DNA from 2 places in the Lederbergia ruris genome. Region 1 is predicted to be linked to the other one. Evidence: a T-box and tRNA genes for the amino acid it is inferred to sense, from the RefSeq annotation. Region 1 holds a T-box; the other holds one or more tRNA genes.
What was found. A T-box is a leader RNA that pairs with one kind of tRNA and senses whether it is charged. The one in region 1 lies ahead of serS (serine--tRNA ligase), so its partner is inferred to be a tRNA-Ser.
Positions count from the first base shown of each region.

Region 1 (6,982 bases):
TTGGAAAGCCTCGAAATTAGAACAAGAAGAAATCTCTCGATATGTTTGATAGCTTGGTAACCATACTTCCAAATCATATTTCTTCGCAGCTGTAAAACCTAAATCAGCCGTACACATGCTTAATACACGATAAGGGAGCTTGAGCAGTTGTAATACCTTCTCCGCATGTCCTGTAAGGATTTCTAATTCTTGATATGAATCCTCAGGCTTCACGAACTTGACTAATTCCACTTTATTAAATTGATGCTGGCGAATTAATCCTCTTGTATCTCGACCTGCAGATCCCGCTTCAGACCGGAAACACGCACTATAAGCAACATAATTCAAAGGCAATTGATTTCCATCTAAAATTTCATCCCGATGATAATTGGTTACAGGAACTTCAGCGGTGGGAATTAGGAAATAATCTTCACTTTCAATTAAAAAGGCATCTTCTTCAAACTTTGGTAATTGACCCGTTCCTGTCATACTCGTACGATTCACCATATAAGGAGGTAGCATTTCCTCATAGCCATGTTCTTCCGCGTGTAAATCCATCATAAAGCTAATCAAGGCTCGCTCTAATCTTGCGCCTAGTCCCTTATAATACACAAATCGACTACCTGTCACCTTAGCTGCTCGTTCAAAATCTAAAATGCCAAGCTGATTCGCGATATCCCAGTGGGGCCGTGGCTCAAATTCAAAAGAGCGGATATCCCCCCATTGGCGAATTTCCACGTTATCATCTTCCGATTCTCCTACTGGTACACTTTCATGTGGAATGTTTGGAATAGATAGGAGCAAATCGTCTAATTTTTCCTCTACTTCACGTAATGTTTGATCAAGACCTTTGATTTCATCGCCGACTTGGCGCATTTCTAAAATAACCTCATCTGCATTTTGCTTTTCTTTTTTCATTTTAGCAATTTGCTGGGAGACTTCATTGCGCTTACTTTTTAACTGTTCTACTTGAATGATCGTCTCACGTCGTTTTTGATCCAACACCTCAAACTGGTCTAAATCGGTTAAATCTTCTCCTCTGTGCCGCAATTTCGCCTTAATCTCAGGCAAATGGTCACGTAAATATTTCATATCTAACATCTTTTCATTCCTCCTTTTTCACATAAAAAAACTCCCATCCCCGGAAAGGGACGAGAGTTACCCGCGTTGCCACCCAATTTGAAAGTACAAGTACTTTCCACTTCATCGATAACGGTTCGAACCGAAAATGCCTACTAGCTCATCGTTCAGCATTTTGCTCAAGGATGGATTCATAAAGCCGTACCATCGATTTTCACCAACCATCGATTCTCTAAAAGGTACTTAAACCTTACTACTATTTCCTCTCAACGCCATAACCATATAAATTTGCTCATACTATACTATAAGCAGAAATTAATTGCAAATTTTGTTTTCAATCATTTTATATTCTTCAACCATTTGCAGAAAATATGCAGTTAAACGATTGTCTTCCGTAAGTTCTGGATGAAAAGAGCAGCCTAAAAATTGGCCTTCCCGAACCGTCACAATTCTTCCTTCATATTTTGCTAGGACCTCTACATTTTCTCCAGCTTCTGTTATATGAGGAGCTCGGATAAATACGGCTGTCATTTTATCCTCAGCCACACCGGCGATGGCAATTTCTGCTTCAAAGCTTTCCCTTTGGCGACCAAAGGAGTTCCTTTCGACTGTAATATCCATTAATTCTAAATGGGCTTCTTCTTGGTTAGAAAGACGTTTCGCCAATAAAATCAATCCAGCACACGTGCCAAAAATCGGTTTTCCTTCACGTGCAAATGCCCTTAATGGTTCCATAAAACCTGATTTATCGAGCAGGCGGCGCATCGTCGTACTTTCTCCGCCTGGAAGAATAAGACCATCGAGCTGTTCTAACTGCTCAATGGATTTTACGTCAATCGCCTCGGCTCCACAGTCTTTAACAGCCCGAGCATGTTCTCGAACGGCTCCTTGCAATCCAAGAATTCCTATTTTTAACATCTTACCACCCGCGTTCTTGCATACGATTTTCGGGTGCTAATGTTGAGATTTCAATCCCCTTCATGGCAATTCCAAGATCTTTCGATAACTCGGCAATTTTTCCATAATCTTGATAATGGGTTGTTGCTTCAACGATCGCACGGGCGAATTTAGCAGGATTTTCAGATTTAAAAATTCCTGAACCAACGAATACTCCATCCGCTCCAAGCTCCATCATTAATGCTGCATCTGCTGGTGTTGCTACACCACCTGCTGCAAAGTTGACAACTGGTAGACGACCATTTTGCTTAATTTCTAGCAATAGTTCATATGGTGCACCTAGTAATTTTGCCTCTGTCATAAGCTCATCTTCATTCATTGCCACCACTCTACGTACTTGGGCATTCACTTTGCGAATATGACGAACTGCCTCGACAATATTTCCTGTTCCAGGCTCTCCTTTTGTACGAAGCATTGAAGCTCCTTCACCAATGCGTCGAGTTGCTTCACCTAGATCTCTACAACCACATACAAAAGGAACCGTATATTCCTTTTTATTTAAGTGAAATTCTTCATCTGCTGGCGTTAAAACTTCACTTTCATCTATGTAATCAACGCCCATAGCTTCTAATACTCTAGCTTCCACAATATGGCCAATTCTGGCCTTAGCCATCACTGGAATCGATACAGCGTTCATAACTTCCTCGACAATTGTTGGATCGGCCATACGGGCAACACCACCCGCCGCACGAATATCAGAAGGAACACGTTCAAGAGCCATAACCGCGACTGCTCCTGCCTCCTCAGCCAATTTCGCTTGTTCTGCATTGACAACATCCATAATGACGCCGCCTTTTTGCATTTCTGCCATACCACGTTTTACTCGATCGGTTCCTGTTCTCATTTATATATCCCCTTCGCTTTTCTCTGATTAATTCTATCGGATTAATTCTACTATTTAGTTAACTATAAAGATGCTTCCCTGTCAATACAAGGAAGCCATTTCTATACCTATTAAAACCATCCTTTAACCGTATCAGATACACTTGTCCATAAGCCTGAGAAAAAGCCGCCAATACTACGCATCATCAGCACAAACCAATTAGCCTTTTCGACTTCATTCGTAGTAACCACTTTTACAGTTGGTTCAAAGCTCTTCGTCAAATACCCGTAATCATCATTACTCTTATGTTCAGCTATTAACGTACCAACTTGTTCATTTTTCTTAACAGGGGCTGTTAATTCGCCATCTTTATTGACCTTATCTTCATCTAACTTAAAAACGGGATTATAAGCTTCTTCTTCTCCCTTTTTGACGACCGTATTCACAGGTGCTTCTGTGTGGATCTTAACACTCTTATCCTTCCCTTTTACAACATCTAGGGATTTATGCCCTTTAATTTCATAACCTTTCGGAAAAATTTCCTTCATAGAAAAATTAGCAAAGGCGTATTCCATCATTTTCTGAGTTTGTCCAAATCTCCCATTATCACTGCTCACTCCATTGTCATCCTTCGCATTCATTACGACCGTAATGACCCGGAAATCCCCACGAGTGGCTGTTCCAGTAAAACAGCGACCAGCTAAGTCTGTTGTACCAGTTTTTAGACCGTCAACACCTTCATACTCAAATTCTAAAGATGGGAGCATTTTATTCCAGTTCTTCATTTCACCTGGTACATCTCTAAATTTCTTTTTCGCGATGCTTGTTGTCTCAAGCACTTCAGGGAAGTCCTTCATTAGCTTAGCTGCTAAAATCGCGGTAGACCTTGCTGACATTAAATTCTCATCATTAGCTTCTCCCTTAGGGTGCTTACCTTTTAAATCTTTATTATTAAGACCAGTTGAATTGACAAAATAATATTCCTTTAAACCTAATTCCTTTGCTTTCGCATTCATCATATCGACGAACTTTCCTTCAGACCCAGCAATCGCTTCGGCAATCGCAATCGTTGCTCCATTCGCGGAGTAAATGGCCATGGCTTCATACAATTCCTTGATGGTATATGGCTTTCCTTCGTTCAGGCCAACATTAGATAGTTGTGCATCAACAGATACTTCATGCGCATAAGGACTTATGATTTGTTCTTGATCCCACGTAATCTTCTTTTCCTTAATTGCTTCAAACAAAAGATATTCACTCATCATTTTTGTCATAGAGGCAATTCCTAAAGCTTCATCTTCATTTTTCGCATATAATATTTTTCCAGTGGTTGGTTCTATAATAATGGCCGCATCTGCATGGATATCTAATTCATCTTTGGCATATGCTTGACCTGGTAGTTGTAACAAACTGAACATCATAACAAGAATCAAAGAGAAAATCATCGTTCTTTTGGTCCGTTTTCTTTTCACATGTAAGCCCTCCAACTTTTTATGTACACCTTTGTCATTTTATCATAGTTAAACGTAATTTAGTAGGAGAAATTATGTCGCTAACCTTACAAAACTGTGATATTTTGTCGAGACCAAAAGCGCAACGCCTTTCTGACCAACATCCTGTTGTCCTCTGACCTCAAGGGACTAGGCGCTGGAGCTGGATGCCAACCACAGCATAAGAAGGTTATTCACAAGCGAATATTGCATAGTACGCTAAACAAATAAAAAGACAGGACTCCTTTTTAAAATGGAATGTCCTGCCCTTTATTTATTAAGAAATAGAATAGTTAGGTGATTCTTTCGTTATTTGGACATCATGTGGGTGACTTTCACGTAAACCAGCACCTGTCATTCGAATAAATTGAGCATTTTCTCTGAAGTGTTGTAGATCTGGTGCACCACAATACCCCATTCCAGCTCGTAAACCACCAACTAGTTGATAAATGGTATCTGCAAGCGGCCCTTTGTAAGGAACGCGCCCTTCAATTCCTTCAGGAACAAATTTCTTCGCATCTTCCTGGAAATATCGATCACGTGAACCTTTTTCCATTGCTCCTTCAGATCCCATGCCACGATATACTTTAAAGCGACGGCCTTGATATATTTCTGTCTCCCCTGGGCTTTCAGAGGTTCCAGCTAGCATACTTCCTAACATAACAGCATGTCCCCCTGCAGCAAGGGCCTTCGCAATATCTCCTGAATATTTAATGCCACCGTCTGCGATAATCGCTTTTCCTCTTTTTCTTGCTTCTGTCGCACAATCATAAACTGCTGTAATTTGTGGAACCCCGACACCGGCAACGACTCTAGTGGTACAAATGGAACCAGGGCCAATCCCAACCTTTACGACATCTGCCCCTGCATCAAATAAAGCAGCTGTAGCTTCTGCTGTGGCCACGTTACCTGCAATTAGGTTTAAGTCAGGGTATTTATCCCTGATCTCTTTAATCGTTCTTAAAACACCTTCTGAGTGACCATGTGCTGTATCGATCACAATGACATCAACTTGAGAGCGGACAAGCATTTCAACTCGTTTCATTGTATCGCTTGTGACCCCAACAGCGGCCCCAACTAATAGACGGCCATGACTATCTTTTGCTGAGTTCGGAAATTCAATGACCTTTTCAATATCTTTTATTGTTATGAGTCCTTGCAAAACACCCTTATCGTCTACTAATGGTAATTTTTCGATTCGATGTTGCTGTAGTATATTTTCTGCTTCTTCGAGAGAGGTCCCAACTGGAGCAGTTACAAGATTCTCTTTCGTCATCACATCGATAATCGGAACAGAAAAGTCTTGAATAAAGCGCATATCACGATTGGTAATGATTCCTACCAATACTTTTTCTTCTTCGTTATTTACGATCGGAACACCCGAAATGCGATATTTCCCCATTAAATGTTCTGCATCAAAAACTTGATGATCCGGGGTTAAAAAGAAGGGGTCTTTAATGACACCACTCTCAGAACGCTTTACCTTATCTACCTTCTCAGCTTGAGCTTCAATGCTCATATTTTTGTGAATGATGCCTAATCCACCTTGGCGTGCCATTGAAATGGCCATTTTGGACTCAGTGACCGTATCCATTCCTGCACTAATCACTGGAATGTTTAACTTTAAAGTGCTCGTTAATTCGACCGATAAATTGACCTCTTTCGGTAAAACCTCAGATTTTGCTGGTACTAACAATACGTCATCAAAAGTTAAACCCTCTTTAGAAAATTTAGATTCCCACATATTTTCCTGCCTCCTGCCCCAAAATATTATTAGTAGGTTATCAATTGGTTATTTGACTGTCAAGAAATACATCAGATGTTCCATTTTTCAAATTATTTGGAGTTGATACTTTGAATATCAAAAAGTTTACATGGAAACGTATTCAGCAATTTCACTCTGCTACTCGAGCAAGAAGTTACTTAACAGAAAGATACAAAAAGCTAAACATAGAAGACTCTTCTGAAAAAGCATATGATAATTGCTATTCATTCATTTATTATCTTGAACAAGGGGAAGCTTTTTATGAACAGGCATCGAAAACACCAATATCGATTCGACCTATTCTTCTCTATTACGGTCTTATCCATTTAATAAAAGCTTGCTTGTTGAGCATTGATCCTTATTATCCCCATACAACGACTGTTCTTGCACATGGAGTCTCTACTAGAAAAAGGAAAAAGAAGGATTACCAATTTTTCAATGATGAAGTAAAAGTTCAAAAAAATGGCTTATGTACTCATTTTTCAGAACGGATGTTTCACGTGAAACACCTCGAAGGAGACAAATTTAAAATGGGGGAGTTGCTTGATCTTGTAGTGGAGTTAGAGGAAAGTTTCTTCTTTTTCAAAGGAAAGTCGAACATGATTCAGTTACCTAAAGGAAATGATCATTCCTATCTTCTACCAAACGAGTTATTAGATTCCTATCATATGGATGAACATCGTATGAAAGAGTATTTAAATTTTAAATGTAAGAAAGAAATACAGTGGGGGGAAGATGCGGAAGGACGTATAACAATCAATCAGAGCGTAGGAAATACTCCACCTTTCCGCTACCATGTTGAAAAGGGCTCATTGTGGCTTCCGAGCAAGATCCATGACCTTACTTTTTTACCCGATCTACTAATTCACTATTTGATTTTATATAATT
Region 1 covers NZ_BORB01000018.1:67,288-74,269, forward strand. The annotation lists gene serS (serine--tRNA ligase) at 1-1,080, opposite strand, end outside; T-box leader at 1,124-1,338, opposite strand; gene pdxT (pyridoxal 5'-phosphate synthase glutaminase subunit PdxT) at 1,375-1,977, opposite strand; gene pdxS (pyridoxal 5'-phosphate synthase lyase subunit PdxS) at 1,979-2,860, opposite strand; gene KI363_RS11865 (serine hydrolase) at 2,971-4,284, opposite strand; gene guaB (IMP dehydrogenase) at 4,607-6,073, opposite strand; gene KI363_RS11875 (YaaC family protein) at 6,184-6,982, shown strand, end outside.

Region 2 (7,893 bases), on a different contig from region 1:
GGAAATGTTCTGCTAGAGCAGATACAGTGGCGACATTATGTTCTTTAAGATACTGCAAAATATGTTGATGTCTTTCCAGTGGCAGCATTCCTTATCCTCCTAATCTTCGACATCTACTATACTCGTCATTTCTTCTATCATAAACAAATATGAATGAACATAAAAGTGCAAAAGGTGAATTTTTGAATTAAATCTTCCATTTACGCGGAGGTTTAATCGGTAAAAACATTCCCCCCTTTTTGTAATATTTACATTCTATGTTGATAATTTTCCCTTTTGTGCATATAATATACAAAAGTGAGCAAAAACGAACAAATGGGATGGAGTGATCTGATTGAATTTGATTGAATCGAAAGCTTATAGATTAATAGAGCCTGGGGAGATTACAGAGGTTATGCTCCAACATGAATTTCGCAGTGGAGAGGTGGTCATTCAACCGACCTTAGCCAGTGTATGTCACGCAGACCTTCGCTATTATACAGGGCAAAGGAGAGAAAATGCTTTAAAGGAAAAGCTACCAATGGCTTTATTCCATGAAGGGATTGGGGAAGTCGTTTTCACGAAAGATGATTCTGTAAAAGTCGGGCAAAGGGTCGTCATTGTGCCTACTATTCCGGAACGGCTTTTACATGATCGAGAGTCAAAGGAAACAGAAAGATCTATAGAGGATAATTATTCTAAAAATGGAGTTTTCCTTGGGAGCGGTTACGATGGGATTGGTCAAAGCCAATTGGTTTTACCGGCGGAGAATGCCATCCCGATTCCCAAAGAGATACCAGATCGAATTGCATTGCTTGCAGAATTGAATTCTGTATCATTACAAGCTCTTCGCCATGTTCAAGACGTGTTGCAAGAAGGAAGAGTAGCGGTATTTGGAGATGGACCTGTAGGGTATTTAACTGCGGCCATGCTCCATTATATGTTTAAAATACCAAAGAAGGATTTAATTGTTTTCGGAGCTGTTGCCGATAAGCTAGAACAGTTCGAGTTTGCCAGTACGTATCTCGTCGATCATTTCGATTTTAAACAGTACCCAGATGTGACAACCGTTATTGAATGTACGGGAGGGCGGTTCAGTGAACATGCGATCAATCAAGCGATTGATTTAATTGAGCCACAAGGGAAAATGGTTCTAATGGGTGTAACAGAGGAAAAAGTGCCGATTAATACGCGGGACCTTTTAGAAAAAGGATTGACCTTGTATGGGAGTTCTCGAAGTACAGCAAAAGATTTCCAGCAACTGATGGAGGCTTTTCGAGATCCGACTTACCAACGAGCTTTGGAAAAGCTATTACCAGAACATGACTATCCTATTCATCATGCAGGGGATATGAAAAAAATGATGGATGAAACCGCAAAACATAAAGGTTGGAAGAAAACAATTATGGCTTTTGAGTGGTAGCCAAAGCATTTCATCTTATATTCTCCATAAGTAAGAAAAGCGCAAGCGCCTTACTCAGCCCCGACAAGCAAATGTTCCTGAACCTATGAAGGGCGATCTTTCCCTTCATAGGTTCAGGGTTATTTGACCTCGAGGGGCTAGGCGCTGGAGCTAGATCTAAACATTGGCCAATTTTTATACTTTCCTATCCCGCAAGAAAAGACAGAGCCATCGTTCATTTATAGACGATGGCTCTGTCTTTCATACGTTAAATACGGAGAAGGTGGGATTCGAACCCACGCGACAGTTGCCCGTCCTAACGCATTTCGAGTGCGTCCCCTTCAGCCGGACTTGGGTACTTCTCCAAAATAAATAATGCTGGCGAGAGGACTCGAACCTCCGACCCCGTCATTACGAGTGACGTGCACTACCAACTGTGCTACGCCAGCATTCAATATTACATTAAAAATAATAATCCTTTTTCACCTAAATTTCAACAAAAAAGCAGGATTGGTTATATTCTCCAATTAGTGGTTTAGCAGGTTGAAAACTAGAATTCTGCAACAGCAGTTTATTGATTGATCATCGGCACTTGTCTCTTTTTCAAAATAAACGAGGCTTGCCCAATAAAGATACCAGCCAGCACACAGATGACGCCAAACCATTGTAGGAGCGTAACATTTTCTCGTAACACAACTGTTGACAAAATGACGGCCACAGGAAGTTCAGATGCGGACAAGATCGTCCCGAGCCCTGGTCCGACATGAGGCATACCAATCGAAAATAATAATGGTGGCAACATTACTCCAAAGAAGCCAAGTAATAGTCCATAAGGAGCCAAGCCAAGGAAGACGGAGCTATCCAAAATAAAAACCGGCGGAAGCAGAATCATCACCGTACATAAAGCGCCAGTTGAGAGTAGGGCGCTTTTAAAAATAGGATGAAGTTGATTTCCAACAGCCCCGCTAACTAATATAAAGGCGGAAAATGAGCAGGCAGCAAGCATCCCCCAGCCAAATCCAGCCCAAGAAATACTTTTACTTCCTCCAACCAGTAACCCCGTAGCCAGGACAGAACCAACAAGCAGAATGACAATGGAAATTAGCTTGTTCTTGTTTGGTTTTGTTTTATAAAAAATCCACTCCAGCACTGTTCCGATCCATACAAATTGGAAGAGGAAAATGATGGCGAGGGAAGCATCCACTGTTTGTAAAGATTTATAATAAAAGATCCCCGTTAGTCCCATTGGAATTCCGGACACCACAATCTTAATGAATTGTTTAAAGCTGATCTTATTTTTCTTTATGAAAAGAGTTAGCCCCCAAATAAAAATCGTTCCAAATAAATATTGGCTTCCTGAAACCTCTGCCATCGTAAACCCAGAAGCATAGGCCAATTTAACAAATGTCGATAAAATGCCATAACAACACCCACCGAAAAAAACGAGGAGTGCATAATGCCATGCCTTCATCCAAATTACCCCCTAAAAAATAGCAACCAACATTCATTATAAACATCCCTCTGAAAAAAAGGAAGATACCTGGCAACCTTGGATTTTTGTTGATTCATTCAATCGGGTTCTATGTAGGGTGGGTGACCGGGAAATCCCAGTTTACTATGTTTTTATTTGATAGAGTCGCCCTATATTTATTTCATGTTAAGATGACTGGACTTTTCAAAAAATCTTACTCTTCAAAGTGAATCCTCCCATCCCTTTTCCCCGTATGTTTATATATGGAGGTGTTTTTGCATGGAACGAAGAATACAGGAACGGCAAATGGAATTGACGATGCTTCGAAATGAGCGAAATCGGATTAGACGACGTTTGGAAGGGGCAGAAACACAACTGAAGGAAGCTAAGAGGAATCGGGACCGACTTCATACACAATTAACAAAAGAACAACAAGATGTGTTGGCGCTTGGGAAATTTTCTTTTATGAATAAAATCAATCAGTGGACGGGCAAATGGGATGAAAAAATGGAAAAAGAAATGGCTGAAGTAGCAGAGGCTGAGTTAAAGTATCATGAAGCTGAAAAGACCTACCTTGATATACAGGCGGAGACAGAGCGCTTACGTAAAGAATATCAGAATCCTGAATTTGCGTATGTTGATGAGGAATGGGATGAGTTTTTAAAAGAAAAAGAGGCTTGGATTCGTCAAAATGATTCGATTGCTAGCACAACCTTGCAAAAAATAGCCGATGAACGCGTGACATTGAGATCATTGTTGCGGGAGATTGGGGAAGCACATGAGGCCGGAAATAAAGCGATTCGCGCCCTTGATGCCGCTTTGGATAAACTTGGATCGGCGGAAGGATTATCGATGTGGGATACCTTTTTGGGTGGTGGACTGATTGTCTCCGCTTTGAAATATTCGGAAGTGAATAGCTCAGATGATTTGATTCATAGAGCCCAAAGAGCATTACGGCATTTTAAAACAGAATTAATGGATATCCAAAATGTGGCGACCGATTCGATGACCATTCAGCAAAACGATCTGCTGGCGATGACGGATATCTTTTTTGACAATATTTTTTCAGACTGGATGGTTCATACTCGGATCACCGATGCTAAGAAAAATCTGAATGGGATTCTACAAGACGTCAGACGGGTTCGCGACCAACTTGCACGTAAAGAAGATGAAATCAACCATCAATTAAAACAATTAGATATTCAAGAACAAGACATTATTATGTCTTAATCCATCATAAGCTTTTTTCTGCGAATAGGACAAAGGGCTGGTTTTCCGCGCTACCTAGAAAGTTTACAATAGGGACATGGGCTGTATATAGACATAGAAGAGAAATGTGAAGAACAGGGTGGGAAAATTGAAGGTTGAATTAAAATTGCGCAATATTTTAAGGCAGCTCAAAAGTGCGGATCCTAAAAAGAGATATGAGGCACTTGATGATCTGTATCAATATAAGCAGCAGGATGACCTTCAGGTACAAATTGAGGTGCTTTTGGACTGTATTAAAGCGGCGACCGCAAAGTTTCCAAAGCGTGTGGATCATTGGGATAATCCTTCTTACTATTTGATTGATTTCGTTTGTGATTTTCGAATGCCACAAATTATGGAGTCTCTCATGGAAAATTTCGAGAGATTGGATCTACTTGCTAAGGAACGGGCCATTGAATTCTTACTATCTACAGAAGATCAAAAGGCATTTTATTTTCTTGAAGAAAAGATGGTTCAGTTAATCCAATCAGACAAGCTTTTCAGATCGATTAGAGAACTGAGGGCTTATCCTGTTTTAGCAAGAAATATTTTAAACAAAACCTTTGATAAAATTCATACAGAGCCGTATAAATTCATGTATTATTCTTTGATCTCATCGATTAATGAATCTGGATTGGATCCGGGTTATAAAGAAGAGAAGCTTCTTCCCATCTTATTGGAAGATTATCAAACCGTTTTAGAAGATTATTTAAAGTATGATTCAGACTATTCAACGAAATTCGTCTATATGGCATGGAAAGACAGTTACTTATTAATTAGAAATAGATTGAGATTATTCATTAACTTAATGATGTATTATTTTTCTCCCGAGGTCGAGAAGGAATTACGGCGGGCTTTGCATTTCAAGGATCCCATTATAAGGACTGACGCCTTAATTATTTGCCTATCCAAGAGTCTGCCTTATGAACAGGGGATACTAGTCGAAACAGCCAATCACATTGAAAGTGCTGAATTGCTTTACTGGAAATTACTTGAGCGAAATTTGCAGCATTTATATCCGATCCAGGAAGAGGTCCAACCTCATTTAGCCAAAACAAGATTTTTTAATACCATGGTTGGGGATCCTGACGAAGAAGGGAATTTTCAATATCCCGAAGAGATTCAGATTGTGGATCAGCTGGATGCTGAAAATGTCCAAAGGCGACTTGTGCGTTATTATTTTATTCGCTTCCAGATGAACAATATAGATTATGTTGGTTGGGCGGGTGGCTATTCGTTGGAAAGCGAGGATCCGCAAGGGGCTATCTGGGATGAGACTTATACAGACTTTGTGGAATTTGACTCCTTAAGCATAGAGGAACATAAACAAGCATTCCTTGATGGAAAAAAGAAGCTAATGAATGTTCTTGACCAACATGTGTTTTATGAAAGTTCACCAAAATTGAGTACAGGTGCTTGGTTTGCAATAGCAGTCATCGTCCCATTTGCGATCAGATTTTCCTATTATTTATTTAACTTTCCTATATTAAACATCTTAATTGTCATTGGCCTAGCTTGTTCGTTCTCCTTTATTCAAGTACAACGAAATAAGAAAAGAAAGGTCTTAATTATCGGGGATCAACTGGTTGTGAAGAGGGGAGCTAAGCAAAATAGTATCGGATTGCGAAATATAGAGAAAGTCGAATATAATCAAAAACATGTTTTGATTTACAATAAGCACCATGAACTTACATTGAAATTTCCGCTTAGCTGGGTTCAGTATGATCTCTTCCAGCAACAAATGCATAAAAATGTTGCTCATTATGAGGATAAACCGTTTATCCAGTCTTAAAGCAGGAAACTAGCCGTTTCTTAAGTGCCAGACACTTTTGAAGCGTTTTTTTTATGTTTTGGCGTACTATAAAATCCTAGCTTGTGGGTAAGTTCTAACAGGAAGGTTTGACGTCCGGCTCCAGTCCCCAGCGACTAGCAAACTTTTGGTGCCTTCCTACGATAAATCAACATCAGCTGCAATCAAGGGCCAATTAAATGTATGAAATCATGTGCCAGAAATAGGATTTGGGTAACCGGGATTCCGGTTGGGGAACAATTTAGTGAAATAAAGAATAAAATGTTCTACACTAAACACAAATGGAAGATCCTTATTTCGGGAGGAAGTGTTGGACTAGGGAGTATTCTGAATCTACTAAAACCTATGGCTATATTGTGATTGTGCTCGAAATCGCCATTATAGGGTTGATTACATATAAAAAAGTAACTCTTAGAAAAAAGAATGTGTCAAGAATGAAAAAGGGAGGAGAAGAGAGTTGAAGCATACGGGGCTTTCACTAGGAGGAGGTTCTTTACGAGGGGTGGCTCATATTGGTGCTTTAAAAGAACTAGTTGATCAAGGAATTACCATTACACATATTGCAGGCACTAGTGCTGGGGCCGTTGTGGGTGGGCTATATGCCTGCGGAATTCAACCGGAAATGATGAGAAGTATGGTTCAGCAATTATCCATTCGCCGCTATCTTGATTTTGCTCTTAATCGGAAAGGAATGCTAAAAGGAGATCGGATTTATCAAAGTTTATTAAAGTGGACAGAAGGCAGGCATTTTTCAGATTTAGGTATTCCCTTTGCTGTTATTTGTGTCGATTTAATTACAGGGGAAATGGTTGTGATTGATTCAGGTGAAGTGGCTCTGGCCATGCGGGCGAGCATTGCGATCCCCGGGATATTTTCCCCGGTTGAAATAAATGATCAATTACTGGTGGATGGCTATATTTTAAATAATAATCCAGCTGATATTGTTCGTAAAATGGGAGCTGAAAATGTAACCTCTGTCAGAGTACGTAGTACAAACCCACATTATCCGACTAATCTATTATCGGTTGTGAATCGCTATATTGATATAGCAAGCCAAAAAAATACGGATCGTTGTTTAGAGCAGTATGCAGATCTTTTAATTGATATTGATTTACAAGATATTGGTAGATTTGAAATTAAATCCTTGTCCCGCTCGATTGCATTGGGACAACATGAAACAAAGAAAGTATTGCGCCATTATGAAAATAAAACCAACAGGGAAAATGTAATTTATATGGAGGATTGGTTGAATAAAATGCAAGGTTAATATTAAAGATACCACCCCATTTTCATAAGAAAAATGGGGTGGTACTCAATCTTCTTGATGAAGAGCGTCCTTTAACTCATCTTCAACAGTAGAATCGGCTAATTTGACATTGGAACGATAGGCAGCTCGAATGATCAGATGACCGGCAACCGGAGACGTTAGAAAGACAAAGACAATCCCCAAAATCAAGCGAACACTGACTAGAGATTCTGTGAAAAAAAAATAAAGAAATGCCCCTACCAAAGTGAGAAGGACTGCTAAGGTGGAGCTTTTTGTGGCGGCATGAGAACGGGTATAGACATCTGGAAACCGAATGATGCCAACAGCACTAATCACGCTAATGATACTTCCAATCAACATAAGGAAAACCGTTATAAATTCACTTATCTCGTTTCCGTTCAATGATAACACCTCTAACAATGAATTTTGAAAAGGCAATCGTGCTGATAAAGGATAGAATCCCCAGAACGAGGATTACCTCTAAAAAGGCCTTCGTTTTAAGCGCAATGGATATGACAGCTATGACGGCAATGAGATTCACACCGATCATATCAAGGGCAATCACTCGATCAGGAATCGAAGGACCTTTCATAATCCGATACAGGGCAATGGCAATGGCGATTCCGAATAAAGAGAGAGTGGTAATTAACATGATTTTAATCATTACCGTGTCACCTCCATGATGGCTTTTTCAAATTTCCCTAAGGAGCGTAAAA
Region 2 covers NZ_BORB01000020.1:31,679-39,571, forward strand. The annotation lists gene KI363_RS12385 (DeoR/GlpR family DNA-binding transcription regulator) at 1-88, opposite strand, end outside; gene KI363_RS12390 (alcohol dehydrogenase catalytic domain-containing protein) at 395-1,402, shown strand; tRNA gene KI363_RS12395 (tRNA-Ser) at 1,657-1,746, opposite strand; tRNA gene KI363_RS12400 (tRNA-Thr) at 1,758-1,830, opposite strand; gene KI363_RS12405 (EamA family transporter) at 1,953-2,852, opposite strand; gene KI363_RS12410 (hypothetical protein) at 3,132-4,082, shown strand; gene KI363_RS12415 (hypothetical protein) at 4,210-5,892, shown strand; gene KI363_RS12420 (patatin-like phospholipase family protein) at 6,368-7,177, shown strand; gene KI363_RS12425 (Na+/H+ antiporter subunit G) at 7,223-7,579, opposite strand; gene KI363_RS12430 (Na(+)/H(+) antiporter subunit F1) at 7,557-7,841, opposite strand; gene KI363_RS12435 (Na+/H+ antiporter subunit E) at 7,841-7,893, opposite strand, start outside.
Region 2: it encodes a tRNA-Ser, which carries the amino acid that the T-box ahead of serS (serine--tRNA ligase) is inferred to sense. The anticodon was not compared.